One region of the Streptomyces sp. NPDC002698 genome, then DNA from elsewhere that is predicted to be linked to it. Evidence: riboswitches for the same ligand, from Rfam matches in the RefSeq annotation. Region 1 holds a riboswitch; each other region holds the start of a gene.
The links. A riboswitch is a leader RNA that binds a small molecule or an ion and turns the genes downstream of it on or off. The one in region 1 is predicted to bind cobalamin.

Region 1 (10,412 bases):
GCAGAAGGAGAAGAATCCACAGGATCATTGCCGGGCCTCCAGATCGCGGGAAGTTCCTGAGTCCGCGGGGGCTGGGCGAAGCGGCAAGGTGGGATGCGTCGACCGAGTGATCCGGAGTGGCATGGCCCTACGCCGTGCTGTCAGTCAACGCCTGGTGACTTCCCTTGTCAACGCGGCGTCGACACGGGGGAGTTCTGTGAGCCGGGCAGGGGCTGCCGGGGCAGAAGGATTCGCGATGAGGGCTTCGGCCGACTCGGTCGGCGGCGACGGCAGGATGTGGTCCTCCCACCACGACAGGCCCAGCACGGTGGCGAGCAGGACGAAGGGGGCCGAAGCTGGAACGATCAGTACGTACATGTGTGTGGCCTGCGATGGGATGCGTGCGACGCGGCGGGCAGTGGATTGTTGCCCGCTTGGAGCGCATCGAGGCCGCGCCGGGATCGCGTGGCCACGGCGAGTGAGGGAGCGGCCAGTTGGTGGCAGGGCAGCTTCCGGCACTGATGCGCGAGGTGCGCCCCCGAAGGAGCGTGAGAGGTGATCGACACTGCCGGGGGCCGGGGCCGTACTGCGCACGCCGGCCCTCGCAGCACTCCCTGAACAGACGGCAAGTGGCCATCTGTACCGGGCAGAAGACCGTTACGTGGGGCGCTATCGGCAATCTCTGGGCAGGGCTACGCTGTTCGCACAGGCCCCAGCCCCCGGCAGTGATGCCTTGTTCCGCTCCGGGGAGGCCCGCCGTGTTCGTTCTGCTTCTCATCCTGATCGTGGTCCTGTTCGGCCTCGGCTTCCTCAACCCCCTCTGGTGGGTGGCCGCGGCCGTGCTGGTCTTCGGTGCCACCCGCTACGGTCGCGATCGCCGCGGCGGAGGCTGGATCCGTGGTGACGGTTCCGATCTCGGGGAGTACCGGGACTACGAGAGCCGCCGGAATCGTCAGGACCGCTGGGACCGCCGCTACAGCCGTCGGCACCGGGCGCGCTGGAGGCGCGAGGACCGTCGGGACCACGAACGCCGCGGGTGAGCAATGAAGTTGTCCGACATCCCGAAGTTCCGGGGCGGCGTCGGCCGCACCGGACGCGCCGAAATCGTCGAGAGAGGCACGTGCCATGCATCGCACAACCATGCTCCCGAAGAACTGGTGGGATCTGACGGCCGAGACCTTGGTGGAGAACCCGGCGGGTCAGGATGTCGTGGCGCTGCGCGCCGAGATCGATCAGCTGCGGCGGGCGCTGGCCGGCCGTGCGGTCATCGATCAGGCCTGCGGCATGGTGATGGTCCTGGCCCCCTGCCGCCAGGGACCGGCCAGGAACCTGCTGGGGGACGTCGCACAGCAGTGCAACACCGAACTTCCGGACGTGGCAGCGGCCGTGGTCGCCGCCTGGGAGGGCGAGCCGCTCTCGTGGCAGATGCAGCGGGCACTGCGGCGTGCGCTGCGGCGGCTCTACGCGGAAGACCGGGGGTGCGCCTCGCGACCGACAGATGAGCCGTCCGGAAGGGGAAGGCCGTGATCCATGCAGCCGATGTCCGTGAGTGGCGCGACTGCGCCGTCGTCGACAGCGAAGGCCACAAGATCGGTGTGCTCGAAGCGGTCTACGTGAACACCACCACCGACGAACCGGCCATGGCCACGGTACGGACAGGGCTGCCCACGCGGCACAGTCTGCATCTTCGTCCCCATCGAGGACGCGATCGTCGGGCCGGGCTATCTCAAAGTCGGCTATGTCGGAACACTGGTGAAGCGAGCTCCTTCGATCGGCACCGACGACGTGCTGCCCGCCGGGCAGGAGGAAGCGATCTTCAAGCACTAGCTCCAGGGAGCCGCTTCGGCAGCGTTGGGGGAGGTGACAGTCAGCGCCAGGACGGTCAGGTCACCAGGCCGGGGAGGGGTTCGGAGTCGTCGATGAAGGCGCGGGCCACGTCGGACAGTCGCCGGTTGTGAGCGCGGGCGTAGCCGCGCAGCGTGGTGAAGGCCCGTTCCATGTCGATGCTCTGGCGTTCGGCGAGTTTGCCCTTGGCCTGTTCGATCAGCACGCGGCTGTTCAGCGCCGTTTGCAGCTGCTCGTTGAGGACGGTGCTGCGATGAGTGGAGCGTTGTTGCAACAGGCTGATGGTGGCGACGTCGGCCAGGGCCTGGGCGACAAGTGTGCCGACCGGGTCGAAGGGGCCGGGGGCGGCGTGGAAGAGGTTCAGGGCCCCAACGGTCTCGTCCCGCAGGCGCATCGGCAGGGCCTGGACGGCTCCGAACCCACTGCGGTGGGCCGCGGTGACGAAGCGCGGCCAGCGGTCGACCTCCCGGGTCAGGTCGGGGACGATCACCTGTGTGCCGGCGCGGAAGGCCTCCAGGCAGGGGCCTTCGTCGTTCTGGAGCTGGAAGAGTTCCAGCAGGCGGACCTGTTCGTCGGAGGCGGCCATCACGCGGAGCTTGCCGTCGCGGTCGGCGAGCAGCACCCCGGCGGCGCTCGCATCGAGCATGCCGACGCAGCGGTCGGTGAGCAGGCGCAGGAAATCGATGAGGTCGAAGTCGGCCACCAGGTTGTCCGCCAGTTCGACGAAGGTCTTGGCCAGGAGCTGTTGATTCATCATGCACATCCTCGATTGGGACCAGTCCCGCCAGGATGGGCGGGAAGTGCAGCACGTTCGTCGGATGGCACCGGTGCGTCAGGTTTCCTCGTCGGCCCGCGTGGGTTCCGCATCCGGGGAGAACCGGAGTCGATGGGCCACCACGTCGGCGGCGACATCGGCGAGCCGACGTCCCCGTATATAGGCGTAGGCACGTAGCCGTACGAAGGCTTCGTCGACGCCGACGCCGAGTTGGACGGTGAGGATGCCGGTGGCCTGGTCGATCTCCGCCCGGTATCCGCCCAGGTCCTCGAAGCCGCGATCCAGCAGTGCGCCGTCGACCGGTGCGCCCGTCTCCTCGATCCGTGCGTCGAGCAGGAGCAGCGTGGCGAGATCGGCGAACGCCAGCGCGTCGGCCAGTTCCTCCGTGCTCAGCACGGTCGGCACGTCGGCATACAGGTCCAGGACTCCCGGGCTGATCGCCCCCATCTGCAGGGGGAGCGCGAAGACCGCGCGCGCTCCGGCTTCCAGGGCCGCATCGGCGAACACGGGCCAGCGGTCCTGCAGTTGACCGGTCAGCAGATCGGGTGTCAGGACGGCCGAGCCGTGGGTGAAGGCGTCCACGCAGGGCCCCTCGCCGAGGGTGAGCTGGAGTTCTTCCAGTTGTTCGCTGATGGTGTCGGTGCTGCAGAGGGGATGGCTTGCGGTGGTCGTGGACATCGCTGATATGCCGGCTCCGCCGACCGGGAGTGCGGCCACGGCGGCGGTGCACACGTCCAGCACGCCGACCCGGGCACCGCGTCGGGCGGCCTGCTCGGCGACCAGTACCTGGACGCGGGCCGAGCGGCTGTCGGACCTCACTCGGGCCACCGGGTCCAGGCGTCGTGTGCCAGTTCCTCCAGTCTCACCGCGGTTCGTTCCCCGAGGGGGAAGACCAGGGCATGGAACATGGTCGGGCCCGGCCGCCACACTTCTCCGACGTCCAGCCATCCCCAGGAACGGAGCGAGGTGAGGGCCGGGTGATCGTCCTGATCCACGAGGGTGGCGCCGAGTGACGCCTGGTGGTCGCCCAGCAGCCGCTTCTGTAACCGGCAGGCCACGTCCTGGTCCTGAGGGTGTGGCTGGACCAGGACGCTGCTGATCGCGAAGACGCCGCCGGACGCGGTGAGTTGCTCAATGCTCTGCGGCAGTGCTCCGTCGAACCCGGTCCACCAGAACCCGTCACGGCGCACCGGGAATCCGAAGGCGCATCCGACCAGGTGGTCGGTCTCCGCGATCACCATGGCGAACCCCGGCCGCCGGATGTCGCCGGTGAGACGGTTCAGGAAGTCCTGACGGCTACGGCTGCGGTACGCCTCGGCGGCAGACGTCTCGCGCGAGTCGACGTACAGATCCGCCAGCCCCCCGCCAAGACCCTGCGCCTGCCAGCGGTTCACGCGCCGCAACCGCACCGCGTCCAGGGTGGACGACTCGCCTGCACGGGGCTTGTGCGGCTGCCCCTGCTCCGGCTGGGCTGTCACCGCACATCGCCCGACAGGACAGCCACCAGCGGAACATTCCGGTGCGGCGCAGCCGGAGCGGCCGGGGCAGGGTCGTCCCCGCGAGACGGTGGCACCTGCCCGAGCGGAAGGCGCAGAAGCCGCAACCCGGAGCCGGTGAGGTCGAGGATCCGGCCCAGTGTCGGTGGCGGATTGTGCAGTAGCAGGATCCCGCCCGCCCCGGTGGTCTTCTGTGCGGCGTAGAGGAAGGAGTTGAGGCCGCTGCAGTCGCAGAAGGTCACGGGGGTGAGGTCGACATCGATGATGCGGATGCCGTCGCTCAGGCACCGTGCCAGTGCTGCGCGTACCAGCGGTGCCGATTCGAGGTCGATCTCGCCGGCCAGGGTGATCAGTGCCCGGTTCTGTCGGTCATGACGGTAGACGGCGAGCTGGGGGAGGGGCATGACGCCTCGGTTCAAATGACCATCAGGCAGCGAGGCGGGGATACCGGGTTTCCCGGACCCTCTTGGCGCGCCGCTGGCAGGGGCGTACGTTCGGCGGAGGCGGAGCAACGGCCGGCCCGGCAACCTGTACGACAGGACAGCGGACTCACCCAGTTCCCTCCAGGGATGCGCCGGGTGACGGACGAAGAGTCCGCTCCTCGCAGCCATCTGTGTCGTGAAACGACAAGCCGCCGGGGTCTAGGACGCCTGTTCGGCAGCATAGACCTCGCGCGGGTGCTCCAGGTGGTCCGAAGCCGCCCGGTCTCAGAATGCGGACGGTGTTAAAGGCCGCTTGCATATCCGGTGTCCTGCACGGCAGTTGGGGGAGTGGCGCGAAGGCGGCGGCCTGACAGCCGCTCAGGTACGGCAGTCCGTGGGCTGCCCGAGGAGAGGCGGCTTCGCATGACGGAGCCGAACGGTTGAACCCTGCGGAAGCCCGATCCCGAAGATCCCCGCATTGGTGTGGGCACGATGCTTCAGACCGCACGGACCGGGCTTCAGGAGCCGTCGGAGACCCGGGGCCGGACGGCCATCGCGGACGGGGTGGTGGGGAAGACCGCCGGGATCGCCCCACGTGAGGGGAGGTCCCCAGTCACCCGCACCATGGGCGCGGTACACGACCGGGTCCCAGGCGGCCACGCGAGCGCGGGACGCGGCGTCAAAGTCGAGGTCGGCGAGAAACCGACTGCCATGACCTCCATCAGATGCGCAAGGACGGTGGAGTTGATGTCGGCCGTCGTGGCCGTCTCAGGGGTGGTCCGCTCATCAAGTGCCGGGTCGAGGGGGAACTGAGTGGTCCACAAACGAGTCAGCAGGGCAGGGGCACCCTGGCTGGGAGCGTTGCCGTGGTCGAGATACCAGGTCGAGCCCTCCCGGCCGTGGCCGACCCGCAGCCGGCGCAACCAGCCTCCCGGCTTCAGGACCGTCTCGTAGACGGTCCGCAGCGTCGTGTGGGAGGTGCGGCTTCTTCGGCGGTCTGCCGCTCGCTGGCGTGGTGCAGAGGCCAGCCCGCGATCTCGGCGAAATTCAGGTGCGCTCGCAGGACCCGCAGAGCGGTCCGTCCCCGCTCCCCGCGCCAGGGCGTGGTCTCGATGCGGTCGAGCAGTGCGGCGAGAACCTTGTAGGCGTCGTGGCGGGAGCCCGGCGCCCTGGTGCTGCCGACCGCTTCCGAGGCGCTGGCCCACACCCGGTGGATGTAGTCCAGGGCGCGTGATTGCCCGGAGCGCAGCGCGATTTGCCGGGCGTGCCGGCCACCCTCCTGCTCGGGGTGCAGCAGCAGTCCAGTCAGTTGGTCGACGGTGCCGCCGACGCGCGTCACGTGGCAGGCGATGGCCGCGATGATCCGGTGTCCGTGTTCGGCCGCGCCCTGGCGGTCCGTGCGCAGGACCGGGCTTCGGCGGTCGGAGGAGAGTCTGCTGTAACTGCCCGTCGCGTAGCGGCCGGTGAGGTCTCCGAGCAGGATCAGATCGGCGGACCCCTTTGCCACCGCTGACGCACGGCCCCCGATGGACCGGCCGCCCGGTGTGAGGGGTAGATCACGCCAGGTGGTGCGGTCTTGGCCAGGTACGCGCCACGCGGTACGGTCGGGTCCGATATCGATGACGTCAAGACGGAAGCCGGTGGGAATCCGGCACGGTCGCGCCACTGTGAACGAGACGCTCCAGCCATGCTGGGCGCCCGTGAGTCAGACCCGTAGGCGTCATCCTGTGCACCACCGAGATGGGACGCGAACTCCCGAGGAGGTCCTGCCATGGCGCAGACCGTCGCTCCGCCGACAGCCACCACCCCCGTCATCCCCGCCAAGCTGCCGCTGACCGCGATAGCCCCCTGGGCGGCCTTCTTCGGCGTCCTGATGCTGGTCCTGCTGTACTTCGTCGGCGCCGAACAGGGCGCCACCTCCGTCGTCTCCGGCGAGAACGTCCACGAGTGGGTGCACGACGCCCGCCACCTGCTCGGTTTCCCCTGCCACTGACGCGAGAGACGACACGCACCCATGAACTCCGCAACGGTAAGAAACCTGCTCGTGCGAGGCATGCTCGCCGGCCTCGCGGCCGGTGTACTCGCCCTGGTCGTCGCCTACTTGCTCGGTGAACCGGCCGTCGACAGCGCGATCGGCTTCGAGGAGGCGCACGCCCACGAGCACGGGCACGAGGTCGAACTCGTCTCCCGCGGCCTCCAGTCCACCGCCGGCCTTGCCACCGGCGTCCTGATCTACGGTGTCGCCTTCGGCGGAATCGCCGCGCTCGCCTACTGCTTCGCGCTCGGCCGCGTGGGCCGCTTCAGCGCCCGCGCGACCGCGCTTCTGCTGTCCGGGACCGCGCTGCTCGCCGTGTACGTCGTGCCGTTCCTGAAGTACCCGGCCAACCCGCCGTCGGTCGGCGACCCCGACACCATCGGCAAGCGGACCACCCTGTACTTCCTGATGATGGTCCTCAGCGTGCTCCTGGCGGTCGGCGCCACCATCCTCGGCAAGCGCCTCGCACCCGGCCTGGGCACCTGGTACGCCACCCTGGTCGCGGTGGCCGCCTTCGCCGCGGTGATCGGTCTGGCCTACGAGTTCCTGCCCGTGGTCAACGAGGTGCCGGGGGAGTTCCCGGCCACCCTGCTGTGGCGGTTCAGGCTCTCCGCGCTGGCCATCCAGACCGTCCTGTGGGGCGGATTCGGCCTCGTCTTCGGCGAGTTGGCCGAGCGTCTGCTGAACCCGAAGCCCGCGGCGGTCGCCTCCGGGCGAGCGGTTCCGGCCGCGAACTGAACCCTCCGGCACACAAGAGGGCCCTTCGGAACCATCCGGGGGGCCTCTCGCGTTTTACGGACACCGGCACCACCGGGGCACGGACGTGGAACCGGATGGCGGATACCCGCACCGCGTGACAGCGGTACTGCCGCGACGCCATCGAGGTCCGGCCGCCTGAATCTCCAGGGGGTGAGGCGCCGCACCCGGCCTGTGCCGACAGCGAGGGCGCGTGCCGGTGTTCCCGGCCCGGTCGGGCCGAGCCCGTCCTTCTTCCGGTCCGGACCGCGAGCACGAACACCCCGCGGTCCGCCGACTGTTGTGCCCTCCGTGCGGCCCGAGCTCCGGATCGGCGACATGGGGCCCGTTCGTCGTGCCCGGGACCCGGGACCCGGTGCCGGGTATCAGGTGGCAGGTGCTTCCTGGTGTCCCGGCGGCACGGTGAAAGTCCCGAAGCATGATCGGCATGGCCTCCCTCTTGCTGCTAGCGTGCAACTGCATACTATTGGCAATAACGAAGTCGAAGGATGTTGGACATGGCGGTGTACACGCTCCCGGAGCTTCCGTACGACTACGCGGCGCTCGAACCGGTCATCGACCCGCAGATCGTCGAGCTGCACCACGACAAGCACCACGCGGCGTACGTCAAGGGCGCGAACGACACCCTGGAGCAGCTCGCCGAGGCGCGGGACAAGGAGCAGTGGGGCTCGATCAACGGCCTGGAGAAGAACCTGGCCTTCCATCTCTCCGGGCACATCCTGCACAGCATCTACTGGCACAACATGACCGGCGACGGCGGTGGCGAGCCCCTCGCGGCGGACGGTGTCGGCGACCTCGCGGACGCCGTCACCGAGTCCTTCGGATCCTTCGCGGGCTTCAGGACCCAGCTCACCAAAGCCTCTGCGAACACCCAGGGTTCGGGTTGGGGCGTCCTCGCCTACGAGCCGCTCAGCGGCCGCCTGATCGTCGAGCAGGTCTACGACCACCAGGGCAACGTCGGCCAGGGCTCGACGCCGATCCTGGTCTTCGACGCCTGGGAGCACGCCTTCTACCTCCAGTACAAGAACCAGAAGGCCGACTTCATCGAGGCCATGTGGGCGGTCGTCAACTGGCAGGACGTGGCCCGGCGTTACGCCGCCGCCAAGGAACGCGGCGACAGCCTGCTGCTCGCGCCGTGAGGCCGTAGGCACCCACAGACGTCCTGCTCGTGATCGTCTTCTCAACCTTCACGTGGCAGGCGGCAAGGAGAAGGGCTCCCGCGAGGACGTGACTTGCGGGAGCCCTTTCGCCCGCAGTGACCCATGGACGACTCGACCGGGACCGCTCCCGTGGTTCGGCCGCCCGCCGGGGGCCGGGGCGCGCGTGGCGCCCCGGCCGCTCGAAGGTACGGATCAGGAGGCGGGCAGTTCGCCGCGCACCGCGTGGGCGGCGGCGACCAGGTTCTCCAGGGAGGCTCGGGTCTCGGGCCAGCCGCGGGTCTTCAGGCCGCAGTCGGGGTTCACCCACAGCCGTTCGGCGGGGATGGCCTTCAGCCCGGCCCGCAGCAGTCCGGCGGCCTCCTGCGCGCTGGGGACGCGTGGGGAGTGGATGTCGTACACGCCGGGTCCCGCCTCGCGCGGGTAGCCGTGCGCGGCGAGTTCGCGGGCCACCTGCATGTGGGAGCGGGCGGCCTCCAGGCTGATGACGTCGGCGTCCAGGTCGTCGATGGCCTGGACGATGTCCCCGAACTCGGCGTAGCACATGTGCGTGTGGATCTGCGTGTCCGGGCGCACCCCGCCGGTGCTGAGCCGGAACGCCTCCGTGGCCCAGCCCAGGTACGACGGGCGGTCGGCTGCCCGCAGCGGCAGGGTCTCGCGCAGGGCCGGCTCGTCGACCTGGATCACCGAACTACCCGCCGCCTCCAGGTCGTTCACCTCGTCCCGCAGGGCGAGGGCGACCTGACGGGCGGTGTCGCCGAGAGGCTGGTCGTCGCGGACGAAGGACCAGGCGAGCATGGTGACCGGACCGGTGAGCATGCCCTTGACCGGCCGGTCGGTCAGGGACTGGGCGTACGTCGTCCAGCGCACCGTCATCGGTTCGGGCCGCGTGATGTCGCCGGCCAGGATCGGCGGCCGGACGTAGCGGGTGCCGTAGGACTGCACCCAGCCGTGCCGCGTGGCGAGGTACCCGGTGAGCTGCTCGGCGAAGTACTGGACCATGTCGTTGCGTTCGGCCTCGCCGTGCACCAGGACGTCCAGACCGGCCTTCTCCTGGAAGGAGACGACCTCCTGGATCTCGGCCCTGACGCGCTCCTCGTAACCGGCCGTGTCGATGCGGCCGGCGCGCAGGTCGGCGCGGGCGGTGCGCAGTTCGGTGGTCTGCGGGAAGGAGCCGATGGTGGTGGTCGGCAGCAGCGGGAGACCGAGGTGGGCCCGCTGGGCCGCGGCGCGCTCGCCGTAGGGCTGGGACCGGCGGGCGTCGGCCTCCGTGACGGCGGCGGCGCGAGCCCGTACCGCGGGGTGGTGCGTGATCGGCGAGTTCGCGCGGGAGGCCAGGTCGGCACGGTTGGAGGCGAGTTCGCCCGCGATCGTGCCGGTGCCCCGGGCGAGGCCCTTGGCGAGGGTGACGGTCTCCGCCGCCTTCTGGCGGGCGAAGGCGAGCCAGCGCAGGATCTGCGGTTCGATGTCCCGCTCCAGGACCGCGTCGATCGGGACGTGGAGCAGGGAGCTGGAGGCCGACACGTCGACCCGGTCGGCCAGGCCGAGCAGGGTGCCGAGGGTGGACAGCGACGTGGCCAGGTCGTTCACCCAGATGTTGCGGCCGTTGACCACACCGGCGACCAGGCGCTTGCCGGGCAGTCCGCCGACAGCGGCGAGGTCGTCGAGGTTGGCGGCGGCGGCCTCGGTGAAGTCCAGGGCGAGACCTTCGACCGGGGCCTTGGCCAGTACCGGCAGGGCGTCGCCGAGCCGGCCGAAGTACGAGGCGACCAGGAGCTTCGGCCGGTCGGTGAGCGTGCCGAGCCCGCGGTAGGCGCGCGCCGCGGCGTCCAGCTCGGCCGGGGTTCGGTCCTGGACGAGGGCGGGCTCGTCCAGCTGGACCCACTCCGCGCCCGCCGCGCGCAGGTCGGCGAGGACCTCGGCGTACACCGGCAGCAGCCGGTCGAG
Region 2 (10,412 bases), on a different contig from region 1:
TCGGTCGCCACGACGGCTCTGGTGCTCAGTGGCTGCGGTTCCGGGGACGACGGCAAGGCGGCCGGACCGAGCTCTTCGGCACCTTCGGGATCCGGCGCCACAGCCACGTCCGGCTCTCCATCAGCCGTCACGTCCGGCTCGCCCTCAGCGGCCGCGACCGCGTCCTCCTCGGGGGACGCGTCGTCGCTGACGCCGTTCCAGGCGGACCCCGCCAAGGTGCCCAGGACGAAGAGCCGGGCCGAGGTGCTGGCAGCGGCCGTCGCGCTGAAACCGCAGGCGTGGGGCGCCGATTTCCGGGAGCAGCGGCCGGCCGTGAGCACTCCGGGCACCGTCGCCGTGCTGGACGAGCAGTGCCGGTGGGAGCGGCGGGCGCTGCCTCAGGGCGTCCTGGCTTCCCTGTCCCGCTACAGCGGGATTCCCGCCGCCGACGGCAAGGGCGAGCTCAAGGTGAGCGCGGCGGTCACCGTACACACCACCGTGCGCGAGGCCGACGAGCACCTGGCCACCACGCTGGAGGAGCCGCTGCGCTGCCGGCAGCAGCAGGTCCGTACCGACGAGCGGATCACCGAACTCATCTCGACCGCCACTCCTTACGGCCAGGGCAGCAACACCTACTCCGACGACCAGGTCGTGGAAATGGGCAAATATCTCACCGGAAGCGGCGCGCAGACCTACTACTGGTACGTCACCCGGCTCGGCACGGTGACTCTCGCGGTGTCGGTGAAGGGCGCCAAGGGCTATTCGGACAACGAGTTGGGGACGTACGCGTCGCGCGCCAACGTCGCGATGCTCACCCGCGTGGAGTCCGAGCTCGGAGGAGACAGCTGATGGAGCCGCTGCGTTCGTCGGATCCCGCGCGTATCGCGGACCATCGCCTGCTCGGGCGGCTCGGCGCCGGAGGCATGGGCGTGGTGTACCTGGCGCGCACCCCTGGGGGCGCGCTGGTGGCACTGAAGGTGCTGCTCGCCGAGTACGCCGAGGAGCCGGGCTTCACGGAGCGGTTCCGCCGCGAGGTCGAGGTCGCCCGGCGGGTCGACAGCCCCTGGGTGGTGCCGCTGGTGGGCGCCGACCCGGACGCCGAGGCGCCGTGGCTGGCGACGGCGTTCGTGCCCGGACCGTCACTGGGCGAGGCCGTGGCTTCGTACGGGCCGCTGCCCGAGCGCGGTCTGCGGCTGCTCGGCGCCCGGCTGGCCGAGGCGCTGGGCGAGGTGCACCGGGCCGGGCTGGTCCACCGGGATCTGAAGCCGGGCAATGTGCTGACCGCCCATGACGGGCCGCGGCTCATCGACTTCGGCATCGCCCGCGCGCCGGAGGACCGGACGCTCACGGCGACCGGGATGGTGGTCGGCACACCCGGATACCTGTCTCCCGAGCAGGCCGAGGGACGGGGCGGGGACGGCATCGGCCCGGCGAGCGACGTGTTCTCCCTCGGCTGCGTCCTGGCGTTCGCGGCGACCGGGCGGGCGCCGTTCGGCAGTGGAGCGGTCGACGCCCTGCTGTACCGGGCCGTCCACGACCCGGCGGACCTCGATGGGGTGCCGGCGTGGCTGCGCGAGGTGCTGGCCCGCTGTCTGGAGAAGGATCCCGCCCGGCGGCCGGATGCCGGTGAGCTGGTGCGGGAGCTGGCGGCCGACGGCGCCGCCCAGGGCGGAGGGACCTCCGAGGCCGCACCGCGGGACCAAGGCGCGTCCGGGTGGCTGCCCGAGCCGGTCGCCCGGCTGATCGCAGAACGCTCGGCCGCCGCGCTCGCGCTGCCGGACATCGAGCACACGCTGGCACCGTCCGGCACACCGGCCGCCGCCGACCCGGCGGAGCCCGACACGCGTGAGATGTCCGAGCCGGCGGAGCCGCGGGACTCCCTCCCGGCCGGCCGGCGTCGTTTCCTGCTGCTCGCCGGCGGGGCCGTGGCGCTGGCGGCGGGCGGGAGCGGGGCCTGGTGGGCGGTCGCCCGCGACGGCGGCCCGGGAGGCGAGAGCCCTGCCGCCGCGTCCTCGCGCCGGCCGGTGCACACCGTCGCGCTGCACGGCGACCTCAGCGGACCGCAGCGGGAGACGGGCCGGGCCCAGGAGCGCGGACTGCGGCTCGCGGTCGCGGAGTTCAACGCGCGCGGCGACGCCCCGTTCACCGTGAAGGTCGAAGCCGTCGACGACGGGGGTGATCCGGCGGCCTCGGCCCGGCTCGCCGCGGAGCTCACCGACGATCCGGCGGTCCTCGCCGTGGTCGGCCCGACCACCGACGACACCGGGCAGGCGGCACTCGCGGCGTACGACGCCGGGCTGCTGCCGGTCGTCAGCGTGTCCCCCGGCACGACCGCCCTGTCCCTCCAGGGGTTCCGCTCGTTCCTGCACGCACGGCTGCCCGACGCGGTGCTGCCCATCTACGTGAGCAACTACCTGCGCGGCGCGGGGCGATCGCGCAAGGTCGGCATCGTCGTCGACCGCCCGGCCGGCACCTACGGGACGAACCTGGGCAGCTCCCTCAGCAACGCGCTCGGCAGCATCCCGTACCCGTCCGTGCCGGAAGTGGTCAGCGCGATGCGCCGCGACTTCGGCAGCGCCGTGGACGCGGTGCTCTCCGCCGGGGCCGACTCCGTGTTCTTCGCCGGTCTGCCCGACCGGGGAGCGCTGATCGCCGCGACGCTGCGGGAACGCGCCTTCCAGGGCGCGCGGGTGTCCGGCCCGGCGCTGCTGGACGAACGGTTCCTGACGCAGGCCCAGGAAGGCGCCGAGGGCTGGGTGATGGTGGCCCCGGTCATCGACGCGACCCGCAAACCCGAGGCGCGGAAGTTCGCCGCCGCCTACCGCGAGCACTTCAAGGAGGCACCACCCCGGTACGCGGCGGAGGCCTACGACGTGACCGGGATGCTGCTCAAGGCCCTGGCCGGGCTGCCGTCGAAGGGCCGCACCCGGCAGAACCTGCTCACGGCCGTACGAAACGGGAAGTACAAGGGCATCACCAAGACGTTCGCCTTCGAGAAGAGCGGCATGATGGTCATCGACGGCACCGGCGGCTTCCTCTGGCGGGTGGACCACGGTGCCTTCGTGTACGACGGCCCCGCGCCGCTGACCGTCTGATGGAGCCCCTGCGGGCCGCCGACCCGTCCCGGATCGGCCGCTACCGTCTGCTGCGGCGGCTGGGAGCCGGCGGCATGGGCGTGGTCTTCCTGGCCCGTGCGCCGGGCGGGGCGATCGCCGCGGTGAAGACGGTCCGGTCCTCGTACGCCGACGAGAGCGGGTTCCGGACCCGTTTCCGCCGTGAGGTCGAGGCCGCCCGGCAGGTCAGCAGCCGCTGGGTGGTCCCGCTGCTGGACGCGGACGCCGACGCGGAGACACCGTGGCTGGCGACCTCGTACGTGCCGGGGCCCTCGCTCGCCGAGGCGGTGCACGCGTTCGGGCCGCTGTCGCTCGCTTCCGTGCGCGTGCTGGGCGTGCGACTCGCCGAAGCGCTCGAGGCGGTGCACGCGGCCGGTCTCGTGCACCGCGACGTGAAGCCGGGGAACGTCCTGCTGGCCCCGGACGGGCCACGGCTCATCGACTTCGGCATCGCCCGCGCGCCGGAGGCCACGGCGCTCACTTCCAGCGGCGTGATCATCGGCTCGCCCGGCTTCCTGTCACCCGAGCAGGCGCGGGCTCGGGGCGGCGAGATCGGCCCGCCCAGTGACGTGTTCTCGCTGGGGTGCGTACTGGCGTTCGCCGCGACCGGGGTGCGGCCGTTCGGTGACGGCGCGGCGGCGGGGGTGCTGCTGCGCACGATCTACCAGGAGCCCGATCCGGCGGCGCTCCCGGACGGTCTGACACCCCTGCTGAGTGCCTGTCTGCACAAGGATCCGGCCGCCCGCCCGGGCCTCGCGCGGCTCCGTGCGACGCTCGGGGAGAAGGCGGCGGCCGACTCCGCCGAGCCGTCCGACTGGCTGCCCGCGCCGGTCACCCGGCTGATCAACGACAGGTCCGCCGCCGTGCTCACCATCGGCGCGATCGAGCCGACCCAGGTGTCCGCGTCCACACCGTCGAGCACGGCCAGCACAGGCAGCACGGCCAGCACGGCGAGTAGTACGGCGTCACCGGAGGCCGCGACGCTGACGGCCGTCACCGCCACCCGCCCCACCCCGCGCGCGGTCGGCCGCCGCGGCTTCCTGCGCCTCGGCTCGACGGCGGGACTCCTCGCGATGGGCGGTGGCGGGGCCTGGTGGTGGAGCACCCGGGCGAAGCCAGGAACGTCCACGTCGTCCGGGACCGGCCCCCGGCGCCCCGAACTGGTCGTGGCGTTCCACGGCGATCTGACCGGAGCCCGCAAGGAGAGCGGGAAGGCCCAGCTCGACGGTGCCCGGCTGGCCGTCGAACAGCTCAACGCGCGGAGCGACCACCCTTTCCGGCTGAAGCTGCGGACGTACGACGACGGCGGCGACACCGGGCGGGCCGGCGAGCTGGCCTCCCGGCTGGCGAAGGACGCCGCGGTGCTCGCCGTACTGGGCCCCACCACCGACGCCTGCTTCCGCGCCACCGAGAGGACGTACACCGAGGCGGTGATGCCCGTCGTGTCCGTCTCGGTGGGCACCGACACACTGAGTTCGACGTTCGGCACGAGCGTCTTCCACTGCCATGCGGCGCTGCACGTCACGTACGGGCTTCTCGCCGCCCCTTGCGTCCGCTACCTCAGCAACCACGTCGACTCCCGTCGCGTGCTCCTCGTGGACGACCGGGCGCAGGGCGACTTCGCCTGGATCGTGTGCGACCAGACCGAGCAGGCGCTGCGGCAGAACGGCCGGGACGTCACGGTGACCCGAGTGGCCGCCGGGAGGATCGACTACGCGTCGCTCGCCGCCGAGGTGAGGTCCGCCCGCGCGGACGCGGTCCTCTTCACCGGCGACGCGGCCCGGGCCGCCGGACTCGCGTCCGCGCTGACCGCCGACCGGTTCACCGGCGCCCGGTTGGCGACGGAACGCGCGCTCGACCCACGGTTCCTCGCCTCGGCCGGCGCCGCCGCGAAGGGCTGGGTCTTCGCGACCTCCTTCACCGACCCGACGGCCCGCGCCTCCGCCCGCGCGTTCACGGCGGCCTACCGCGCCCGCTTCGGCGCCGATCCCGGCTGGTACGCGGCGGAGGCCCACGACGCCGTGATGTTCCTGGCCCGGGCCTGCGACAAGAACGGCACCACGCTGACGGAACGGGGCGCGATCGCCCGCCGGATGCCCGAGATCACGTATGCCGGCATCACCCGCACGGTCAAGTACGAGTCGGGGTACGGCTACAACCACGACGGGATGTTCGAGTTCCAGGTCGTCGACGGCGCGTTCCGGTACCTGGGGCACTACCGGGACGCCGCGGTGTCGTGACGGCCCCGGACCAGCTGTCCGGGGCCACCGCTCGCGTCGGACGGCCGTCGGCACGACGGCCCGCAGAAGGCAGGTCGGGACGACCAAGATCCATCGCGGATCGGCGCCCATTAGGGTCGGGGTCATGACGCCATCCCTTGCCGGCAGTGCCTTCGACTCGCTCCTTCTCGACGCCGTGCCCGACCAGGAGGCACTGCGCCGGGCTTACGAACTCCCCGGCGACGCCGCCGTGCGCAAGCAGATGACCGAACTCACCGAACAGACCAGGCGGTTGATCGGATGCTCGTCGCTGGTCCTGGTCGCCAGCACGGACGCCGAGGGCAACTGCGACGTTTCCCCGCGCGGCGGCCCCGCCGGGTTCGTCGCCGTCCTGGACACACGGACGGTGGCGATACCGGACGCGACCGGCAACAAGCGTCTGGACACCCTGCAGAATGTCGTCGCCACCGGACGGGCCGGTCTGCTGTTCGTCATCCCGGGGCGCACCACGACGCTCAGAGTGAACGGCCGGGCCTGCGTCTCCACCCGCCCGGAGCTGCTGTCCCAGCTGACCGCCGTGGGCAAACCGCCGGCCAGTGCGCTGGTGCTGGGGATCGAGGAGGTCTACCCGCACTGCCCCAAGGCGCTCCTGCGCAGCGGGGCCTGGAAGCCGGACCAGTGGCTGTCGGCGGACGCCCAGCCGACCTCGGCCGAGGTGACGCTGGCTCAACTGCGGATGCCGGAACTGACGATCGCCGACATCGAGCAGGCGGAGGCGGATTCGCTGAAGTACCGCTACGAGTAGCGGGCCGCCGACAGCGATCGCCGAACCACCAGCAGCACGCCGAATCCCCGGACCGGCATGCCCCGAGCGCCGTCGCGGGGCCTCCCGTGAGGTCACCCGCGGCGTCGGCGGTCCGGCCGCCGCCTCGGCGACGGGTTCGCCCTGCCCGATGCCGTCGGAACCGGCGGACAGGCAGGCGATCACCCTTCTACGCTGGCGGCATGACGGGATATCCGGGCTTCGGTGTGCTGCTGGCAAGGCTGTTGGATCACAGGAAGCTGGACATCGGCACTCTGGCACGGCGATCCGGAGTCCCCGAACCCGAGCTCCAAAGGGTCTTCGCCGGCATCGCGCCGAGCCCGTCCCTGCTCCGACAGCTCGGACCCGCACTCGGTCTCCATGCCGCAGACGTGTTCGTGATCGCGGGGGTGGCCGTTCCGGACGACCTCGCTCCCCTGGACGCGGAGGCCGGGGAGTGGGTACCACAGGTCGTGAGGCGTGCCGTAGAGCTCCCGTCCGAGAAGAAGGGCGAGTTGCTCCACCTCGTCCGGTCGTTGCCACAGCGGAAGGTCGCCCAGTCACCGTCGTTCCCGCGGGTCGATGCCCCGCCCCCTGGACCGCCCGGGGCCCTGCTCGTCCGGATGCTCAGATACAGGAACCTGCGTTGGATGGGCATCGCCAGGGTCTTCCACTCCCTGACCGGCCGGTACTGGTCCGCGTCCACGTACGGAATGGTGGGCGCCGGCCGCAAGGAGCTGACCCCCGGCCTCGTGGCCGATTTCGGGACCGTGCTGGGTGTTCCCGTCGGCGACCTGGTCGCCCTGACCGGCGTCCCGCCTTCCGAGGAGCCCCACACGCAGGAACCGGCGGCGGCCGGCGTGGCCACGCTGATCTGGGACCTCCGGCGCCTGACCGCTGACCAGGTGCGGCACACGGCCAAAGCGGCCGCGTCCATGTGGTCACCTCGACCGGATCCCCAACGCTGATTACGTGTTGAGGACCGGTCAGCGTCCACCAGGCAGCCGTCGACCAGATGTCCGGATGCCCTCCCGCGGGCTTCGTCCATACACATCCAGGCGAACTCGTTCGGCGTCGGCACCGCCGAACGGTACGGGGACCCCGCGACCCTCGTCCGGCTGCGGGGCGGACCTTGACATGCAGCCTATTGGCTGCCTAAATTAAAGGCAGCTGGAAGGCTGCATATCGACAGGCGGCGGCCTGGGTACGGGGACGGGCATGGACGAGGTGTTCAAGGCGCTGGCCGATCCGACGCGGCGCGCGCTGCTCGACTCGCTCAACGCACACAACGGGCAGACCCTGCGCGAGCTGTGCACAGGACTCGACATGGCCCGGCAGTCCGTCAGCAAGCACCTCGCGGTACTGGAGGAGGCCGGGCTCGTCACGACCGTGCGGCGGGGCCGGGAAAAGCTGCACTACCTCAACGCGGCGCCCGTACACGAGATCGCTCACCGGTGGATCAGCCGCTACGACCGGACCAGGGTCCAAGCCCTGGCGGACCTGAAACTCGCCCTGGAGGAGCCCGCGATGGACGCGCCGACCTTCGTCTACACCACCTACATCCGCACCACCCCGCAAAAGCTCTGGCAGGCGCTGACCGAGCCCGCCTTCACCCGCCGCTACTGGGCCACGGAGTTCACCACGGACTGGTCCGTCGGCTCACCGATGACCTGGGACAACCACGGCGTACGGATCAGCGACCCGAAGCAGGTCGTGCTGGAGGCCGAGCCCTACAGCCGGCTCTCCTACACCTGGCACGCCATCACCCCGGAGCTGGCCAAGCGCTTCGACTGGGACGAGGAACTGCTCGCCAAGCTGTCCGGCGAGGCCCGCTCGAAGGTCACCTTCACGATCGAGGAGGCCGCCGCGCAGGTCGTGAAGCTCACCGTCGTACACGACGGATTCGAGCCCGGATCGAGCCTGGCCGAGATGGTCAGCCACGGCTGGCCGAACGTGGTGGCAAGCCTGAAGTCGCTCCTGGAGACCGGCGAACCACTCCCGGACGATGCGTGACCGGACGCTCGGCCCGACGTGTGGCCCGAGGTCACCGACCCATGCGATGACGCTGCCGCCCCAGCATCGATGGCGGACCAGAGAAAAGGCGTCAACCAGGCCGGCTTTCGCGCTCATCGCGCCCTTCGGGGCGGGGTGAAGACGTAGAGGTCGAGGATGTCGGGACAGGGGGCGACGCCGGGGCCGCCGGCTTCGACCCAGGCGGCGATGTCGTCCGTGGCCTCGGGGTCGTTGACGAGGCCGAGCCAGACCGGGCGGGCGCCCGCGGCACGTGCGGCGGCGGAGGGCTGGACGACGATCACGTTGGCGTGTTCGCACACGTCGAGGCAGGCCGCGATGCGCACCGGTGCGCTCTCGGCCAGGCGTGCCGTCTGCTGGGCGTGATCCACTCCGGTGACTTTCGGGCTTCCGCAGCAGCAGTCCCGGCAGACGACGACGCGGCACGGCGCCGGTTCGGCGGGGGTTCGCTCCGTAGGGACTTCGTCAGGTCGCTCACGAGATGTCACGCGTCACCCTTCACGCTGCTCGCACTTGGCGATGTCGCCCTTGCCGAGGATCGGGACGCGCGATGCGGCGACAAGGTCGGGTTCGGCGTCCGGGGTCTTCTCACAGAGCCGACGCACGGGTGACTTCGTGCTCGCAGTCGTCGATCCGGGCAGCCCGCGGCGGCGGACTTCGTCGTGTCCTCGGTGTCGTTCTTCGAGCCGCCGCAGACGGTGACCGGCACGGCGGTGACCGGCAGGGCGGGTGTCAACTGACGGGCGGGGGTGGGGAGCACGGGCAGACCTCGGGGTCAGGGCTCGTACGCGGAGCCTGGACTGTGGATGTCCTCCGCGCCGGGGCGCGGAGGTGCCGGCAGGTCTTCGGACTCGGGTTCGTCCGGTCGGGGCGCCTTCCCGGTCTCCCAGTGGCTCGCGTGCCCCGCCCGTTCCCCTCACCGCTGCGCGTCAGTTCCGGATTCGCACCGGATTCCCTGGCCTCGGATGAGGCTCAACTGGCCTGATGAGGCTATCAAGCCCGTCGTACCGTCAGTTCGTGCGATCGGTCACGGGGTACGGCAACCCGGGCCGATGGGGCACGGCTGTGCCCGCCACGCCCTGGAGCACCACGCGGAGGCCCACGAAGCCCATACGCGGCAGCCACTTCCTGGGCCCTTGCACCCGGGCCCACGGGGGGAACCTTCCAGTGATCGCTCATGTCTCGCCTGAACCCGGATGACGCGTCACGGGGTCACCCCCGGGGCCGGAGTCTCTGGCAGCGCTCGTACTCTTCGTTCACTCACATCAATCAATCGCTCGCAGCGAAGAGACGACGGAATCGATGATCGGCAGCATTGTGGCCCTCGTGGTGGCCCCGTTGGCCATGGCCGGGCTGGCCCGATGGGCGGCGGCAAGGAGGCGGCACGGCCTGGCAGCGGGCCGGGCCGTTCACTTCCGCTGCCGACTCGACGGCCGCAAGGGCCGACTGCTGGCCGACCCGCGCCTCGACGGACCCGTCTTCCTCGACCGCTCCGGCAGTGCCACCGCCCTGCCGCGCGGCGGCGAGGCCCTGGACGCGACGGTCACGACGACGGGCCAGGCCGCCTTCGAGAAGGTCGGCCTGCGCTACCGGACGCCCGACGGCCAGGTGTTGCGGCTGGGTCTGGGCACACACGACGCCCGGACGATCGGTGCCTGGCTGAGCGAACAGTCCCACCCGGCCCTCGCACCCGCCCGCCGGCCGCTGTTGCCGACCGCGCCGCTGTGGGCGGTGCTGGCGCTCGTGGCGTCGCTGTCCGTGGGCTTGGCGGCAGCGGATTTCGCCCTGCTCGGGAAACACACCTCCGCCGAGTTCGTCCGTCTGGACCGGGCCGAGGACGGCTGCGTCGTCAGCTGGGACGACGGTTCGCAACATGCGGTTGTGGACTGCGACACGGCAGCTGTCCGTCCCGGCGATCACGTCCCGATCATCGCGCTGCCCTGGCCCTTCCTGGGTGAGGCCATAGACACGCGGACCTCCTTGACGGTGGTCGCCGTCCTCGGGGGCGGCCCCGGTCTGCTCGGCCTTGGCGGTGCACTGGTCATCAGCCCGTTGGTCTGCGCCCGACGCGTCCGGAGGGCGGGCCGGGCCCGACCCGCGATCACCCCGAAGGCGGCCGCGAGCGACAAGGAGGACGACGACGAGGGCGAGGACACGTGGCCCGCTCTCGAGGACGACCTGAACCACGCGACCCTCGCCGCCGCGGCCCGTCACGGCGATCGCCACGCTCCGGGTCCCCGGGTGACCTCGCCACGCCGCGGCTTCGGC
Region 3 (10,412 bases), on a different contig from region 1:
CGGCGCTGGGTCACCGCTCGGGGAGCGGTCGCGAGGGACCGGGGGCTGACGAGTCGGAGCCTGGAGTCGCGCGGGTTACGGGACGTCACGGGTGCAGTCTTGCGGTTGACAGTCCGAAAACCCAAACGGAATGCCGTCGCAGGCCACGGGGCGACGGGAGCGGGGCCCTCTCGGGGTGCCCGGCAGGCGGGCAGGAGCGCCGCGCGGAGTTGCCCGGAGCCGAACCGGAAGCACACCGTCGCGCCCACCGCGCCGCCCCGCCCGGAGCCCGGCCCGAGCCCGGGCCGAGGCCGACCCGAGCCCGACCCGAGGCCGGGCTTTCCCACCGGACGGCCCGGGACGGAAGCCCCCGGCCCGCCCGCCCGACGGTCCTCCCGGGGCCAAGGGCCCGGCCCACCCGGGGCCGGGGCCCAGCCCGCCGGGACCGAGGCCCGGCCTCCCCCGCCGGACCGGCCGGGGGCCGGGACCGGGGGCGCCGGGCGCTGTGGCTCACATCAGGGGGGTGAGGAAGCGGCGCAGGGCTTCCTCGTAGCTCGCCGGGTCGGCGTTCCACATGGCGCCGTGCGGGGCGTTCGGGACGGTGTGCAGGGTGACCAGGTCGGGCCTGCTCGCGGCGAGGCGCCGGGAGGTGCCCCAGGGGGCGATGCGGTCGTCCGGGCCGTGCACGAGCAGGGTCGGCACCTTGACCTGGTCGGGGTGCGCGGCGTGCGCGATGCGGTCTCCGCGTACGCCGGTGCGCCCCTGTGCGGCGCGCACCGCGAGCGGCAGCAGGAACCGCGGGGTGTGGCGGGCGCCGGCGAGAGCGCGCAGCGTCGTCTCCCAGTCGAGGACGGGGGAGTCGAGGACGAGCCCGGAGATCCGCTCGCGCAGCGCGGAGTGGGCGGCCGCGCGCAGGGCCATCGTGGCGCCCGTGGACCAGCCGTACAGGACGACCCGCTCGGCACCGAACCGCACGGCGTAGCGGATGGCCGCGTCGAGGTCGCGCCACTCGGTCTCGCCGAGGTGGTTCAGGCCGTCGGGCGGGCGGGGTGCGCCGAGGTCGCCCCGGTAGGCGAGGTCGAGGACGGGGAAGTGCCGGCTGTTCAGGAACCCCATCAGGTTCATGGGGTGTTCCCGGGTGGCGCCCAGGCCGTGGACGGTGATGATCCAGGTGTCGCGGACCGCGGGCACGAACCAGGCGGGCAGGGCGCCGAGTTCACCGGGCACGTCGACGTCGGCGTGTTCGAGTCCGAGGGCGGCCCCGGGGTCGCCGACGTACAGGTTCGGGGTGAGCCACACCTTGTCGCCGGGCTCCAGGGACCCGTGCGTGACGCGTTCCAGGCTGCGTACGACGGTGTCGGCGGTGTGGGGCACGGAGTTCTGGAGGGGGCCGACGACCGCGTGGGAGCCGTCGCCCGCGAGGCCGTAGGTTCCCGGACGCCGGGACGCGAGGGCCCGGGTCAGAGTGATCCCGCCCGACGTCGTGGCGTGCACGGTGAGCCGGGGCTCGGTGGGCAGGGGCTTGCCCGGCCTCGTCTTCAGCGCGGCATCACTGGCGAACCGGCCCGCCGCCACGGAGGCCGCGCCCGCGGCTATGGCTACGGTGACGGCCGCTGCCGTGGCTCTTAGGGTGCGCACCCGACCAGTTTCCCGGGGGACCCGGCCATCGGCCAGCGGGAGCGCCTCCAGGGGTGACGGCCGACGCTCGCCGGACCCCCGCGCCGGTGCTCGCCGGGCCCCTCACCGGGCGGCGCCGCGGCGGCGCCTCACTCCTGCTGGCCGTACCCCCGCAGCCGCTCCCCCGCCTCCGCGAGCTGGTCCGGTGAGAGCAGGGCGGGAGCGAGCCCGGGGACCGAGGAGGACAGGAGCCAGACGCGGCACATCCATTCCAGCTGGGCCGTGCGGTCGTACGCCTGGTCCAGCGAGTCCCCGTACGCGATGGTGCCGTGGTTCCGCAGGAGGCAGGCGGTGCGGCCGGCCAGGGCCCGGAGGGTGCTCTCGGCCAGTTCCGGTGTGCCGTAGGCCGCGTAGGGGGCGACGCGGACCGGGCCGCCCAGGGCCGCCGCCATGTAGTGGACCAGCGGGAGTTCGGGGACGAGGAGCGAGACGGCCGTCGCGTGCGGCGCGTGGGTGTGGACGACGGCCCGTGCCCCGGTCGCGCGGTAGACCGCGAGATGCATCGGCAGTTCGCTGGTCGGGCGCAGCGATCCGAGCACCTGCCGGCCGTCGAGGCCGACGCCGACGATGCCGTCCCGCGTCAGCCGGTCGTAGGGCACGCCCGTGGGGGTGACCAGGACGGTGTCTCCGACGCGGACGGAGACGTTGCCGGAGGTGCCGACGACCAGCCCGTCGGCGACCGTGCGCCGGGCCGTGGAGACCAGTTCGTCCCAGGCCCGCCGGAGGGTGTCCCGCGCGTCCGGCCCGTCTCGCTCGTCGCGTTCGCGGGCCTCGCCCGTCGTCCGTGCGTGCTCGTGCCCGACCCGTGCGTCCCGGTGCGGCTCAGTCATGACGCGATCCTGCCAGGCACCGCGTTCCACGCACCCCGCGCGAGCGGGCTTCGGGGCGGCGGCGGGCCGCCAACAGCACACGGTTGCATGTGACTTGCATCACATCACACCGAGGGGACGCCCGCGGCGCCCCGGTCGGACATTTGCCGCGGATCACACCCCGTGGTCGGGTCGCTACGGCCCGGTCGGCACCCGGACCCCGTCCCCGGAGCGGCCCTTTCGGGTTTCCGGGCGCCGTGACCACGGCTACAGCCTGCGAGTGACGGGGATCTCACCCCTCAAACCCGTCCCGACCAGGACGGTCGACCATGAGCCCCGACCCCAACCGGAGTACGGAATTCCGCATCCGTTCGAACCCGGCGAGCCGCCCGTCGGCATAAGCGGAATGACGATCCACTGTTCAGGACACCACCAAGTCCGACTCAGTTCATCTTCCGTTCACCCAGGTTGCCTACGTTCCCCCTGCCACTGACGTCCAACAGAAGCCTGGGTAAATGGAACACATCACGCTCCTCCTCGGAATCGTGATCGTCACCGCTCTCGTGTTCGATTTCACGAACGGTTTCCACGACACCGCCAACGCGATGGCCACCACCATCTCGACCGGCGCACTCAAGCCCAAGGTCGCGGTGGCCATGTCCGCCGCCCTCAACCTTGTCGGCGCCTTCCTCTCGGTGGAGGTCGCCAACACGATCTCCAAAGGCCTCGTCGACGAATCCGGCATCCAGCCAGAAGTGATCTTCGCCGCCCTCGTCGGCGCGATCCTCTGGAACCTGGTGACGTGGCTCGTCGGACTCCCGTCCAGCTCCTCGCACGCCCTCATGGGCGGCCTGGTCGGCGCCACCATCGCCTCCGCCGGTACCGGCGCCGTGCACGGGGACGTCCTGGTCGGCAAGGTGCTCCTGCCCGCCGTCGCCGCCCCGGTCGTCGCCGGCCTGGCCGCGATGTTCGCCACCCGGCTGTCGTACAAGCTCAGTGGCAACGCCGACACCAAGGCCACCAAGAAGGGTTACCGCGTCGGCCAGATAGCCTCCGCGGGCCTGGTCTCGCTGGCCCACGGCACCAACGACGCGCAGAAGACGATGGGCATCATCACCCTGGCCCTGGTCGCCGGTGGCGCCGTCGCTCCCGACTCCGACCCGCCGGTCTGGGTCATCCTCTCCGCCGGTCTGGCCATCGCGCTCGGCACCTACCTGGGCGGCTGGCGCATCATCCGCACGATGGGCAAGGGCCTGACCGACCTCCAGCCGCAGCAGGGCTTCGCCGCCCAGACCAGCGCGGCGACGGTCATCCTGGCCTCCTCGCACATCGGTTTCTCCCTCTCCACCACGCACTCGGTCTCCGGCTCCGTGATGGGCGCCGGCCTCGGCCGCAAGGGCGGTGTGGTCCGCTGGTCCACCGCCAAGCGGATGGTCGTCGCCTGGGTCCTCACGCTGCCCGCCGCCGCCCTGGTCGGCGCCGGTGCCGAGTGGGTGACCGGTTTCGGTACCTGGGGCACCGCGCTCGTCGCCGTGTTCCTGGTCGGCTCCAGCTTCGCGATCTGGCGCCGCTCGCGCCGCGAGGTGATCGACCACACCAACGTGAACGACACCGAGGAGCCCTCCGGTGTGGTGACGCAGGCCATCGCCGCCGTCACCCCGCCCCCGGCCGGCACCGTGGCCGAAGGCCTCACGGCCACCATCCCGGCTCCGGCCGAGCCCGCGGTGAACCCGCCGGCGCCGTCCCGAGTGGCCTGAGAACCGAAGGAAGAAACAGCATGAGCATCGACTGGTCAGCCCTCGGGTCCGTCTTCGGGGTCAGCCTCGGAGTGACCGTGGCCCTCGTCGCCCTCTTCACCCTCGGCGTCGCCGGCCTCTCCAAGAAGGAGTCCGCCCAGGGCGGATCCGCGGTCGCGGCGGCCACCGGCGCGTACGTCTGCTTCGCGGCCTGCGCCGCGGCGGTGGCGTACGGCATCTCCCTGATCATCACCAAGTAGCCCGGCGGACGCCGCCCGGAACCGGGCCGCGCCGAGCGGTACCGCGCGTGGGGTGCGGGACGGATCACCGTCCCGCACCCCACGCGTATGCCGTCCCGCCCCCACGCGTATGTGGGCCTGCGCACACTGTCCCTCCGCAGGTCAACAGTCAGTTGACGGCCGTTCTCACCCCGTGGTGGACTGCCGGAGCCAAGTACGGCGGCATGAGAGGAAGCCGGTGCGAATCCGGCGCGGTCCCGCCACTGTCATCGGGGAGGAAACTCCCCGGGAGCCAGGAACTCTCACCGCCGGTCTCGTCGAACCAGGGCGTGGACACCCTGAGTGAGGACATATCGCCATGCGCGGCTGCCCGTTGCCCGTTTCGCTGAGTACGAGGGTTCCACTCCACCCCACGGCCGGCTGACCCCGTGCGTGCCGATCGCGTCTTCGCGTACGGCGCCGCCGCCGGCCTCCTCGGCGACCTGCTGCTCGGCGATCCCCGCCGGGGGCATCCGGTCGCCGCGTTCGGGCGGGCCGCCGCGGCCGTGGAGCGGACACTGTGGCGGGACCACCGCGGGTGGGGCGCCCTGCACACCGCCGTCTGCGTCGGCGGTGCCACCGGACTCGCCGCACTCGCGGGCCGTTGCGTAAGCGGCTCACGTACCGCCTCCGTCGCCCTGACCGCCGCCGCCACCTGGGCAGTCGTCGGAGGAACCTCCCTCGGCCGCGAGGCGCGGGCGGTCGGCGGCGCCCTCGCGGCCGGTGACCTCGAAGCGGCCCGGGAGCGGCTGCCGCACCTGTGCGGACGCGATCCGCAGGCGCTGGACGCCGACGGCGTCGCGCGCGCCGTCGTCGAGTCCGTCGCCGAGAACACCTCCGACGCCGTCGTGGGCGCTCTGGTCTGGGGCGCCGTCGGCGGTGTGCCGGGACTCGTCGCCTTCCGCGCCGTGAACACGCTCGACGCGATGGTCGGACACAAGTCCCCCCGCCACCGGCGCTACGGCTGGGCCTCCGCCCGGCTCGACGACCTCGCCGGCTGGCCCGGAGCCCGGCTGACCGCCGTCCTCGCGGCCGTGGCCGGATCCGACCCGCGCGGTGCCGTACGCGCCTGGCGCGCGGACGCCCGCAGGCATCCGAGCCCCAACGCCGGGCCCGTGGAGGCCTCGTTCGCGGGCGCGCTCGGCGTACGGCTCGGCGGCACCCTCTCGTACGGCGGACGGGTCGAGCACCGGCCCGTGCTCAACGGCGCGGGGCGCGCCGTCCACGTCCACGACATCGAACGGGCCGTACGGCTGTCCCGGCGCGTCGGCTGGCTCGCGCTCGGCGTGAGCGCCGCCGGACGGGTTCTGCTCACCGGAACCGGACGGGTTCCGGCCACCAGGAAGGGGCGCACCGCATGAGCGGCGGACTGCTGATCGCCGGGACCACCTCGGACGCCGGCAAGAGTGTCGTGACCGCCGGGATCTGCCGGTGGCTGGCCCGCCAGGGCGTCAAGGTCGCGCCCTTCAAGGCACAGAACATGTCCCTGAACTCGTTCGTGACGCGCGAGGGCGCCGAGATCGGGCGGGCGCAGGCCATGCAGGCGCAGGCCGCCCGGGTGGAGCCGACCGCGCTGATGAATCCCGTGCTCCTCAAGCCGGGCGGCGACCGCACCAGTCAGGTCGTCCTGATGGGCAGGCCGGTGGGCGAGATGAGCGCGCGCGGGTTCTTCGGAACGGCCGGGCCCGCGGAGCGGCCGCCGTCGGCCGAAGCGTCCGCCGCCTCCGCCGCCTCCGCCGGGGACAGGCTGCGCGGGGGGCGCCAGGAAGCACTCCTGGCGACCGTCCTCGACTGTCTGGACCGGTTGCGGGGCACGTATGACGCGGTGATCTGTGAGGGAGCCGGCAGCCCGGCCGAGATCAATCTGCGGCGCACCGACATCGTCAACATGGGGGTGGCGCGGAACGCGGGGCTTCCCGTGCTCGTCGTCGGCGACATCGACCGGGGCGGGGTGTTCGCCTCGTTCTTCGGGACGGTCGCGCTGCTGTCGCCCGAGGACCAGGCGCTCGTCGCCGGTTTCCTCGTCAACAAGTTCCGGGGCGACGTCAGTCTGCTGGAGCCCGGTCTCGACATGCTGCACGGCCTGACCGGGCGGCGCTCCTACGGCGTCCTGCCCTTCCGGCACGGACTCGGCATCGACGAGGAGGACGGCCTGCGCGTCTCGCTGCGCGGGGCCGTCCGCGAGTCGGCGGTCTCCTCCCCCGTCGGCGAGGACATCCTGCGGGTCGCCGTCTGCGCGGTCCCGCTGATGTCCAACTTCACCGACGTGGACGCGCTGGCCGCCGAACCGGGTGTCGTCGTGCGGTTCGTGGACCGGGCCGAGGAACTGGCCGACGCGGACCTGGTCGTCGTCCCCGGGACCCGGGGCACCGTGAAGGCGCTCCGGTGGCTGCGCGAGCGCGGCCTCGCGGACGCGATCGCGCGCCGGGCCGCCGAGGGGCGGCCGGTCCTCGGCGTCTGCGGCGGCTACCAGCTCCTCGGAGAGCACATCGAGGACGACGTCGAATCCCGCGCCGGTCATGTCGAGGGTCTCGGACTCCTCCCCGTACGCGTGCGGTTCGCGCGGGAGAAGACCCTGGCGCGGCCGGTCGGGGAGGCCCTCGGCGAGCGTGTCGAGGGGTACGAGATCCATCACGGTGTCGCCGAGGTGACCGGTGGCGAGGCGTTCTTCTCCGACGACCGGGGGCACAGCCTGGACGGGTGCCGGGCCGGCGCCGTCTGGGGCACGCACTGGCACGGCTCGCTGGAGTCGGACGGTTTCCGGCGGGCCTTCCTGCGCGAGGTGGCCGCCGCCGCGGGCCGCCGCTTCGTACCGGCTCCCGGCACGTCGTTCGCGGCGCTGCGCGAGGAGCAGCTCGACCTGCTCGGCGACCTGATCGAGGAACACGCGGACACGGACGCGCTGTGGCGGCTCATCGAGTCCGGCGCGCCGCAAGGACTGCCCTTCATTCCACCGGGAGCACCCGTATGAGCACAGTGCTGTTGTTGTCGACCGCCGACACGGATCTGCTGGCGGCCCGCGCCAGTGGCGCCGGTTACCGGATCGGCAATCCGACCCGGGTGGACGTCACGGGCGAACTCCCCGCGCTCGCCCGGGGCGCGGACCTGGCCGTCGTGCGGCTGCTCGGCGGCAAGCGGGCCTGGGAGGACGGGCTGGCCTTCCTGAAGGCGTCCGGGATCCCGACCGTGCTGCTGGGCGGCGAGTCCGTCCCGGACGCCGAGCTGATGGCCGAGTCGTCGGTGCCCGCGGGCGTGGTCGCGGAGGCGCTGCGCTATCTCGTCGAGGGCGGTCCGGCCAACCTCGCCGAGCTGGCCCGCTTCCTCTCGGACACCGTGCTGCTCACGGGCGAGGGCTTCGAGGAGCCGCACAGGACGGCCGGGTTCGGCGTCCACGGCGAGCGCGCCTTCACCGAGGGCCGGCCGACGGTCGGCGTGCTGTTCTACCGGGCGCACGAGCTGTCCGGGAACACCGCCTTCGTGGACACGCTGTGCGACGCGATCGAGACACGCGGCGCCAACGCCCTTCCCGTGTACTGCGGTTCGCTGCGCGGAGCCGACCCGGGGCTGTACGAGATCCTCGGCCGGGCCGACGCGCTCGTGGCCACCGTCCTCGCGGCGGGCGGCACCCACGCCTCCGAGGCGTCCGCGGGCGGCGACGAGGAGGCCTGGGACATCGGGGCGCTCGCCGACCTCGACATCCCCGTCCTCCAGGGTCTCTGCCTGACCTCGTCGAAGAGCGCCTGGGACGCCTCGGACGCGGCCCTGTCCCCCATGGACGCGGCGATGCAGGTCGCGATCCCGGAGTTCGACGGCCGTCTCATCACGGTGCCGTTCTCGTTCAAGGAGCAGGGTCCGGACGACGTCCCGGTGTACGTCGCCGACCCCGAGCGGGCCGCGCGGGTCGCCGGGATCGCCCTGCGGCACGCCCTGCTGAAGCACAAGCCGAACGCGGAGAAGAAGCTCGGGATCGTCTTCACCGCCTATCCGACCAAGCACTCGCGGGTCGGCAACGCGGTCGGTCTCGACACGCCCGCCTCCGCCGTACGGGTCCTCGACGCGCTCCGCGACGCGGGCTACGCCCTCACCGGATACCCCGACAACGGCGACGAGCTGATCCACCGGCTGATCGCGGCCGGCGGCCACGACGTCGAGTGGCTGACCGAGGAGCAGCTCGCCGCCGCCCCCGCGCGGGTGCCGCTCGCGGACTACCGGGCCTGGTTCGAGACGCTCGACCCCGCGCTGCGCGAGGGCATGCTGGAGGCCTGGGGCGAGCCGCCGGGCTCCCTCTACGTCGACGGCGACGACATCGTCCTCGCCTGCCTGGAGTTCGGGAACGTCGTCGTGATGATCCAGCCTCCGCGCGGCTTCGGCGAGAACCCGATCGCGATCTACCACGACCCCGACATGCCGCCCTCGCACCACTACATGGCGGCCTACCGCTGGCTGGAGAACAGTTTCGGCGCGGACGCGGTCGTGCACATGGGCAAGCACGGCACGATGGAGTGGCTGCCGGGCAAGGGGCTCGGGCTCAGCGGCGGCTGCGCGCCCGACGCCGTCCTCGGCGAACTCCCCCTGGTCTACCCGTTCATCGTCAACGACCCCGGCGAGGGCACCCAGGCCAAGCGCCGCGGGCACGCCACCGTGGTCGACCATCTCGTACCGCCGATGGCGCGCGCCGACACCTACGGCGACCTCGCGAAGCTGGAGCAACTCCTCGACGAGTACGCCCTCGTGTCCGACCTGGACCCGACGAAGGCCCCCGCGGTCCGCGCGCAGATCTGGACGCTGGTCAAGGCGGCCGAGCTCCATCACGACCTGCACGTCGACGAGCAGCCGGACGACGGCGACTTCGACGAGTTCGTGATGCACATCGACGGCTATCTGTGCGAGATCAAGGACGTGCAGATCCGCGACGGCCTGCACATCCTGGGCGGCGGTCCGGAGGCCGAGCCGCGGGTGAACCTCGTGCTCGCCGTGCTGCGCGCCTCGCAGGTGTGGGGCGGCACGGCGAACGCGCTGCCCGGTCTGCGCGCCTGCCTCGCCGGGTACTTCGGCCTGGTGGAGAAGGAGTTGCTGGCCGAACCGGGTGCTCCGGTGAAGGTGCCGGCCGAGCTGAGCGACCTCGTGGAGGGCCCGGCCCGTACGGCGGCCGACGCGATCGACCTCCTGGAGCAGTTGTGCCGCCGGGCGGCGCTGGGCATGGAGGAGCGGGGCTGGGACACGGCCGCCGTGCCCGCGCTCGTGCGCGAGGTGCTGGGCACCGAACTCCCCGACGCCGTAGCGGTGCTGGAGTTCGCCTGCCGCGAGGTGGTGCCACGGCTCGCCCGGACGACGGACGAGATCGGGCACATCCTCAAGGCGTTGAACGGCGGTTACGTCCCGGCGGGCCCCTCGGGCTCACCGACCCGCGGGCTCGTCAACGTCCTGCCGACCGGCCGCAACTTCTACTCGGTCGACCCCAAGGCCATTCCGTCCCGGCTGAGTTGGGAGGTCGGCCAGTCGCTCGCGGACTCGCTCGTGCAGCGCTACCTCCAGGACACCGGCGCCTACCCGACGTCCGTCGGACTGACGGTGTGGGGCACGTCCGCCATGCGCACGCAGGGCGACGACATCGCGGAGATCCTCGCGCTGCTCGGCTGCCGTCCGGTGTGGGACGACGCCTCGCGCCGGGTCACCGGCTTCGAGATCGTGCCGCTGGACGAGCTCGGCCGCCCGCGCATCGACGTCACGGTCCGCATCTCCGGCTTCTTCCGGGACGCCTTCCCGCACGTCGTCGGCCTGCTCGACGACGCGGTGCGCGCGGTCGCCGAGCTGGACGAGCCCGCCGACCGGAACTTCGTGCGCAGGCACGCCGACGAGGACACCGCCGAGCACGGCGACCGGCGGCGCGCGACCGCCCGTATCTTCGGCTCCAAGCCGGGCGCGTACGGCGC

Region 2: linked by a shared signal. The riboswitch ahead of ACFYW9_RS15045 ((2Fe-2S) ferredoxin domain-containing protein) and the one ahead of ACFYW9_RS32645 (CbtB-domain containing protein) in region 1 are both predicted to bind cobalamin.
Region 3: linked by a shared signal. The riboswitch ahead of ACFYW9_RS25190 (cobalamin biosynthesis protein) and the one ahead of ACFYW9_RS32645 (CbtB-domain containing protein) in region 1 are both predicted to bind cobalamin.

What each region holds. Positions count from the first base shown of each region.
Region 1 is NZ_JBIAQM010000034.1:7,429-17,840, reverse strand. It holds gene ACFYW9_RS32690 (hydrophobic protein) at 1-28, opposite strand, end outside; gene ACFYW9_RS32685 (hypothetical protein) at 738-1,019, shown strand; gene ACFYW9_RS32680 (ANTAR domain-containing protein) at 1,105-1,506, shown strand; partial or broken gene ACFYW9_RS32675 (PRC-barrel domain-containing protein) at 1,503-1,806, shown strand; gene ACFYW9_RS32670 (GAF and ANTAR domain-containing protein) at 1,862-2,578, opposite strand; gene ACFYW9_RS32665 (ANTAR domain-containing protein) at 2,657-3,418, opposite strand; gene ACFYW9_RS32660 (hypothetical protein) at 3,415-4,077, opposite strand; gene ACFYW9_RS32655 (STAS domain-containing protein) at 4,074-4,499, opposite strand; gene ACFYW9_RS32650 (hypothetical protein) at 5,455-6,024, opposite strand; cobalamin riboswitch at 6,102-6,248, shown strand; gene ACFYW9_RS32645 (CbtB-domain containing protein) at 6,289-6,510, shown strand; gene ACFYW9_RS32640 (CbtA family protein) at 6,532-7,290, shown strand; gene ACFYW9_RS32635 (superoxide dismutase) at 7,806-8,447, shown strand; gene metE (5-methyltetrahydropteroyltriglutamate--homocysteine S-methyltransferase) at 8,661-10,412, opposite strand, start outside.
Region 2 is NZ_JBIAQM010000008.1:255,656-266,067, reverse strand. It holds gene ACFYW9_RS15075 (hypothetical protein) at 1-828, shown strand, start outside; gene ACFYW9_RS15070 (bifunctional serine/threonine-protein kinase/ABC transporter substrate-binding protein) at 828-3,074, shown strand; gene ACFYW9_RS15065 (bifunctional serine/threonine-protein kinase/ABC transporter substrate-binding protein) at 3,074-5,332, shown strand; gene ACFYW9_RS15060 (MSMEG_1061 family FMN-dependent PPOX-type flavoprotein) at 5,457-6,116, shown strand; gene ACFYW9_RS15055 (hypothetical protein) at 6,317-7,081, shown strand; gene ACFYW9_RS15050 (ArsR/SmtB family transcription factor) at 7,332-8,126, shown strand; gene ACFYW9_RS15045 ((2Fe-2S) ferredoxin domain-containing protein) at 8,240-8,632, opposite strand; cobalamin riboswitch at 8,963-9,140, opposite strand; gene ACFYW9_RS15040 (hypothetical protein) at 9,447-10,412, shown strand, end outside.
Region 3 is NZ_JBIAQM010000019.1:67,264-77,675, reverse strand. It holds gene ACFYW9_RS25215 (hypothetical protein) at 1-89, opposite strand, end outside; gene ACFYW9_RS25210 (alpha/beta fold hydrolase) at 490-1,617, opposite strand; gene ACFYW9_RS25205 (class II aldolase/adducin family protein) at 1,746-2,486, opposite strand; gene ACFYW9_RS25200 (anion permease) at 2,981-4,222, shown strand; gene ACFYW9_RS25195 (hypothetical protein) at 4,243-4,461, shown strand; cobalamin riboswitch at 4,620-4,763, shown strand; gene ACFYW9_RS25190 (cobalamin biosynthesis protein) at 4,869-5,840, shown strand; gene ACFYW9_RS25185 (cobyric acid synthase) at 5,837-7,450, shown strand; gene cobN (cobaltochelatase subunit CobN) at 7,447-10,412, shown strand, end outside.